One region of the Comamonas sp. lk genome, then DNA from elsewhere that is predicted to be linked to it. Evidence: predicted binding sites of a transcription regulator. Region 1 holds the regulator's gene; the other holds the start of a gene.
The links. The regulator sigma-54, encoded in region 1, starts transcription at its own class of promoters, with help from an activator protein. The targets are predictions, from matches to a motif close to TGGCANGNAANCTGCTTT.

Region 1 (3,372 bases):
CCATTGAATAGAAAGCGCCTTCAGCTATCAACTTTGAGAGCCCTCAAGAAAAACGCTGTTTGACCTGTGCCATGGCCTCTGCTGGAGCACCCCGGTAAAATTGCCGCCATGGCAAAAATCATCGTCCTGGCATTGGTAGTGCTGTTTTTCGGTTGCGGGCTGTACATGCACCTGCGCGGCAAGGTGCGTCACAAGGTGGTGAAGCAATTGTTTGATCATTCCACCTTCACCGCGCCCTTCAACGTCTTCATGCTGATGTTCAGCAAGGTGCCGCGCACGCCTTATCTGCCCACAAGCACCTTCCCCGAGCTGGCGCCGCTGCAGGCCAACTGGCGCGAAATCCGCGAAGAAGCCGTCAATCTGCAGAAAAACATGCAGATCAAGGCCGCCGCCAACAATGACGATGCAGGCTTCAACTCCTTCTTCAAGACCGGCTGGAAGCGCTTTTATCTGAAGTGGTATGGCGATGCCCACCCCTCGGCCATGGAGCTGTGCCCCAAGACCACGGCGCTGGTCAAATCCATTCCCAGCGTGAAGGCCGCCATGTTTGCCGAGCTGCCGCCCGGTGCCAAGCTCAATCTGCACCGCGATCCCTATGCGGGCTCGCTGCGCTACCACCTGGCCGTGCTGGCGCCCAATGACGACCGCTGCATGATCGAAGTGGATGGTCAGCCCTACAGCTGGCGCGAGGGCGAGGGCGTGATCTTCGACGAGACCTATATGCACTGGGCCGAGAACCGCTCGGAAGGCAATCGCATCGTGCTGTTTTGTGATGTGGAGCGCCCCATGACCAACGGTTTTGCCCAGTGGCTCAATCACTGGCTGGGCAAGAATGTGGTGGCCGCCGCCAGCTCGCCCAACAACGAGGGTGATCCCCGCGGCATGATCAGCAAGCTTTTCAAGATTTCCTTCTACGCCGGCAAGTACCGCCGCGCCTTCCGCAGCTGGAACCCGACCTTCTACAAGGTCCTCAAATTTGGGCTGATGATTGCCGTGCTGGCGCTATTCATCTGGTGGTTGATCCCGAACTGATGGATGCCGCCTGAGGCGCTTTGCGCACCAAATTAAAAAGCCGCTGAGCATGGCATCAGCGGCTTTTTTGTTGGGCGTGGCTTACAGCGCCTTGCGCAACGTGGTGGTGGGGATCTTCAGCTGCTCGCGATACTTGGCCACGGTGCGACGGGCGCATTCAATGCCTTGCTCCTTGAGCATATCGGCCAGCTTGGCGTCCGACAGCGGTTTTTTCGTGTCTTCCGCATCCACAAACTGCTTGATCAGCGCCCGCACAGCCGTGCTGGAGGCGCTGCCGCCGGTCTCGGTGCCCAGGCCCGAGCCGAAGAAGTACTTGAGCTCGAACGTGCCTTGGGGCGTGGCCATGTACTTAGCCGTGGTTACGCGGCTGATGGTGGATTCATGCAGGCCCAGGGCATCGGCAATATCGCGCAGCACCAGCGGGCGCATGGCCAGCTCGCCATGCACAAAGAAGTTTTTCTGCCGCTCCACAATCGCTTCCGACACCCGCAAGATGGTGTCAAAGCGCTGCTGGATGTTCTTGATAAACCAGCGCGCTTCCTGCAGCCGCTGCTGCAGTGCCGCATGGCCTTCGCTGTTCTTGTGGCGGCGCAGCACGCCGGCATAAATGTCATGCACCTTGAGCCGCGGCATGACTTCGGTGTTGAGGCGAACGGAAAACTCCATCCGGCCCGAGCCGACACGCACCGGGCGCACGATGACATCGGGCACCACGATATGGCGCTCCACATCCACGAAGCGGCGGCCGGGTCGCGGCTCCAGCCGCGCAATCAGGGCCAGGGCCTCGCGCAAAGCTTCCTCGCGCGCGCCGCACAGGCTGGAGAGCTTGCGCATATCGCGTCGCGCCAGCAAGTCCATGGGCTGGCAGCACATGGACAGGGCCAGTTGCAGCACATCCCAGTGCTTTGCTGTCGTGCCCTCATCTTCGGCCAGACGAATCAGATCGCGCAGCTGCAGTTGCAGGCATTCGGCCAGATCGCGTGCACCCACGCCCACGGGCTCCAGGCTTTGCAGCAACTTTAGCGCCATGGCAAAGCGCTGCTCCAGCTCTTCGCGCTCTTCCAGGTCGTCACCGGCCAGGCTGTAGGCCAGATCGGCCAGAGGCTCTTCCAGATAACCGTCGTCGTTCAGCGATTCGATCAGAAAGCGCAGCGCCGCGCAGTCCTCGGCACTCAGGCGCAGGCTGAGCGCCTGGCGGTGCAGAAAATCGCTCAGGCTTTCATGCTCGCGCGCCAGATCGATGGCGTCGGTTTCCTCGTCGCCATCGCTTTTGCGGCTGCCGGACGAGGAGGGGCCATCCCATTCGCTGCTGGATTCGCCCCCCCATTCCCCGTCTTGTCCGTCGGCACCGTCGCCGCTCCAGTCCAGCGTCTCGGGGGTTTCGGTGGTCGGCGTTTCCGCTATGGTTTCAGAAGCTGCTTGTGTTGATGAATATTCAGTTTCAGATGAGTAGCCATCTGAAGTGCCCATGGATTCGGCGGCAGCCGCTTCCATAGAAGGAGCGTCCATCGGCGCATCGACGTCGTCGCCGTCGCGCTCCAGAAACGGGTTGTCCACCAGCATCTGTTCGACTTCCTGCGCCAGCTCCAGCGTGGACAGTTGCAGCAACTGAATCGACTGCTGCAGCTGCGGCGTGAGCGACAGATGCTGGGATACGCGTAAGGACAGGCCCGGCTTCATCAACTGAACATCCTTGATGTGCAAGCGACCCCGGCATGCCCCCGATGCAGGGACAGCAGCCACAGGAAACGGGGGAGCGCGGTGGTCAACTCACGCATCACATGCGGAAGTGTTCACCCAGGTAGACTCGGCGCACATCGGCGTTGTCCACGATCTGCTCTGGCGTACCTTCGGCCAGTACATGGCCGTCGCTGATGATGAAGGCGTGGTCACAGATACCCAGGGTTTCGCGCACGTTGTGATCGGTAATCAGCACGCCAATGCCGCGCTCTTTCAAGAAGCCGATGATGCGCTGGATTTCGATCACCGCGATGGGGTCGATACCGGCAAACGGCTCATCGAGCAGAATGAAGCGTGGCTGCGTGGCCAGGGCGCGGGCGATTTCCACCCGGCGGCGTTCGCCCCCGGACAGGGCCAGCGCCGGAGACTGGCGCAGATGCTCCACGCGCAATTCCTTGAGCAGATTGTTCAGCCGCTTGTCTATCTCTTCCTTGGAGAGCAGCTTGCCTTGCTCGTCCTTTTGCAGTTCCAGCACGGCGCGGACGTTTTCTTCCACGCTGAGCTTGCGGAAAATCGAGGCTTCCTGCGGCAGATAGGACAGTCCCAGGCGCGAGCGCTGGTGAATCGGCATATTGCCCACGGCATGGCCGTCGATGAAGA
Region 2 (3,372 bases), on a different contig from region 1:
AGAGTAAAGCCGGGCCAGAAACACCGCTGGACTCGCGCGTGCGCCCAGCCCCAACACGAAAGAAAAACCCTCATGTCCTCTCTTACCCACTTCGACGCCCAAGGCCAGGCCCATATGGTGGATGTTGGCGCCAAACCCAGCACCCACCGCGTGGCCGTGGCCCAAGGCCAGATCACCATGAAGCCCGAAACGCTGGCGATTGTGCAAAACGGCACAGCCAAAAAAGGCGACGTGCTGGGCATCGCCCGCATCGCCGCCATCATGGCCGCCAAAAAGACCAGCGACCTCATCCCTCTATGCCACCCCCTGGCCCTGACCCGCGTGGCCGTAGAGTTTGAGCTGCAACCCGAATCCCACTACATCCTCTGTACCGCCACCGTAGAAACCATGGGCCAGACCGGCGTAGAAATGGAAGCCCTGACCGCCGTGCAAGTCGGCTTATTGACTATCTACGATATGTGCAAGGCAGTGGATAAGGGGATGGTGATGGGAGGGATCAAGGTAATGGAGAAGCGGGGGGGAAAGTCGGGAAGCTGGGTGGCTTGACAAGTTGATTATGCGAGGCAGCGATTTTAGAAATTTCTTGCTTCGACTCTAAAAAGAATCTATTGGCACAAAGCCTACGGGCAAAGCTGTCTCAGCATCGATCAGTACCGTCCAAGCTGTTTTTCGGGCGATTAGAGGCAAGCTTCGCAGAGTATCAGGATGACGCCCTGTTAGATTAATCGCGTGCTCGATGATGTGAGATTGAGCTGGGAAGCGCTCCTTGAGTTCAGTCACCGATTTCGATTCCTTCAAAATATCACCACGAGCTATTTCATAGGACTGCCATAGGGCAGGTTGTGCAGCTTGGGGAATACCTGCCAACGCCAATATAGTTGAGTTATAACTTTCATTGGCACTTTTGAAAGAACGCAAAGATAACAGAGTGGGCCCGGTTAGTGGCGAAGACTGTAGCTCAGCTGGTGCTTGAGTCAACGTAGCCAAGTCAACGTCCACGGCATGCACTACGGCCATACGATGGTATTCAAATACCAAGTGTATAGGACGTGCCGTAAAAACGGCCCATATCCCATAAGACAGCGCAGCCAGTTGAAGCAAACCCACCACGGTGAAGTCCATCAGCAAATGACGAGGTGTTTTGGTGCGGTCGAATATCACTAGCGTGATGAGAGGACCCAGCACCACGTCTACTAACACGACCCATAAAAAAAGTTCGCGTCCACCGGAAAGTTCACGGTACGGAAATGGGTACCACAGGCCGAACACTAACAAGGCTGCCAAGGTAGCAACCAATAAGCTAATAGCCAAGTGAATGGTGCTGGCGCGCAGGCGCCATCTCAAAGAATGCATTTTTTGCGCTCATCAACCAAGTGGATACCCTTTGATTTTTACTACGGGTAGAGGGAGACGGATCATGGGCAAGAGATTAAAAAGCGAGGCATTTTCTGGCCACTAAGCAGTAATGCTTTAGGACAAAAAAAGACGGCCATCAGGCCGCCTCTTCGTCGCACAAAACTCTTTTAGGCAGCGCGGCAAGAACCTGGCAAGAACTTGGCCAAGATTGGAACAGTTCCGCCCGGGCCACACAGCCAGCTGTTCACAACGCCACCGGCCGCTGGTGGAATACATGTAGAAAAGGTCGTTTGGGTTGAAGCAGAGCAAGCCTCCATCACCAAGGCTCCACCTTCAGCACCTGCAGCCGCGTTTTTAATATTTCTCGTGGTCACCGTAACCACAGCATCAGCTGTTACCGGTGTGGCAGTCAAACCTGTAGTTTGAATCGATGCCACGTACTTGGTACCAGTAGAGCCATCGGTCGTGGCAGCGTATTCACAACCCCATCCATTGGCAGCGACCGTCTGGCCAGCAGGCAGGCTTTGGATCGCTTCAGTGATGGAGGTTCGGCACGCAGAGCCAGCCAATATTGCTTCAGAAACCTTAGCACGGATCGTGTAGTCCTGATAAGCCGGCAAAGCCACGGCAGCCAAAATACCGATAATCGCCACAACGATCATCAGCTCGATCAGGGTGAAACCCTTTTGAATGGAACGCTTCATACGAAATTCCTTGGTTGAAGAAGTATGTTCCTTTCAAGCAATCGTCGTGCCAAGTGTTGAGCACAGACAGAGGGACTTCTGTACTGACATTTTTCGCCGCGCGACAGTTGCCAAAAAGTGCCTCTTTTGACTTATCCAGGCAACGATGGTGACAATTTTGTAAGTATCAGCCTACGCATCTTTGAATGTCGATGCCAAGGTACGCCATCACCCCACCACAAACTGCATGCGCGTCCCTGCCAGCTCCATGGTGTCGCCATTGAGCAGAGGCACGGGCAGCGGGCCGACTTCCTGGCCGTTGAGCTTAAGCGATGCGCTCTCGCCTTCCATGTGGGTCAGCACAAAGCCATGGGGCTTTTGGGTGATGGAAGCGATGGTCACACCCGGGCGGCCCAAGGTGGTAACCACTTTATAGAGTGAGACTTCCTTGCCTGTCATGCTGCCGCTGAGCATTCGCACCACTGCATGCCGCTCGGGCAGCATGGACGACATGCCGTGCTGTGTAGGCGCAAAGCCGGTGAGCTCGCCAAAACCGGAAGGCGTGCTGAGTCTGCTGTGCACGTCATCGGCGCTCTCCGCCATGGCGGAAGAGACGGCGGCAATGGCTTCCAGTGCGGCAGAGGTGCGAGCGGGCTCTTCGCCGGCGCTTACAAAGCGGATTTTGTAGCGTCCGATATCCAGCAGATCGCCATGCACCAAGCTGTGACGCTGCACGGATTTGCCGTTGACATAGGTGCCGTTGGTGCTGCGCAGGTCTTCGATCGCTACAGCGCCGTCGGCCATGGTGATCACGGCATGCTCGCCGCTGACGGCAAGGTTGTCGATCACGATGTCGTTGTATGGACGTCGGCCCAGAGTGGTGCGCTCTTTGGTGAGCGGTACTTCTTTGACCACAGCGCCATCGATAGAAATGACCAAGATCGGCATGCTCGAAAGCTCCTGAATGCAGCGGGACAGACCCGAGGATAGTTTGGCAGTTACTGTTTGAAACAATGACCACCTCATGGGTGATTCTATGAAAACAGCCCCTGTTGCGAACCGGACCCCGCTTCAAATACAGCAAAAGCCTGCACAGTCGACTGACTGTGTATGCTCTTTGACACAGTCATTCTCAACGGAACATCGGGTAATGGTCAAAACAAGCTTGTGCTTGGAGATCCTGGGCCTTGCGCGACCCGGTGGGCATTCTCCATCAGCACCACGCTGATGTTGTCTCTGCCGCCCGCAGCATTGGCGGCGCTCAGCAAAGCCGTGAGCAGTTCCTGCAGTGAAGACTCCGCAGCGAACAAGGCTTGGAGCTGGGAGTCATCGA

Region 2: a site for sigma-54 is predicted at 2,095-2,112, ahead of EAO39_RS00640 (pilin). Genes of this name have one in related genera too.

Annotation. Positions count from the first base shown of each region.
Region 1 covers NZ_UOOB01000002.1:757,240-760,611, forward strand. Annotated here, with positions in the region: gene EAO39_RS22300 (aspartyl/asparaginyl beta-hydroxylase domain-containing protein) at 109-1,032, shown strand; gene EAO39_RS22305 (RNA polymerase factor sigma-54) at 1,114-2,712, opposite strand; gene lptB (LPS export ABC transporter ATP-binding protein) at 2,810-3,372, opposite strand, start outside.
Region 2 covers NZ_UOOB01000001.1:143,565-146,936, forward strand. Annotated here, with positions in the region: gene moaC (cyclic pyranopterin monophosphate synthase MoaC) at 73-546, shown strand; gene tfpZ (TfpX/TfpZ family type IV pilin accessory protein) at 595-1,353, opposite strand; gene EAO39_RS00640 (pilin) at 1,524-2,060, opposite strand; gene EAO39_RS00645 (FHA domain-containing protein) at 2,268-2,987, opposite strand; gene EAO39_RS00650 (Stp1/IreP family PP2C-type Ser/Thr phosphatase) at 3,194-3,372, opposite strand, start outside.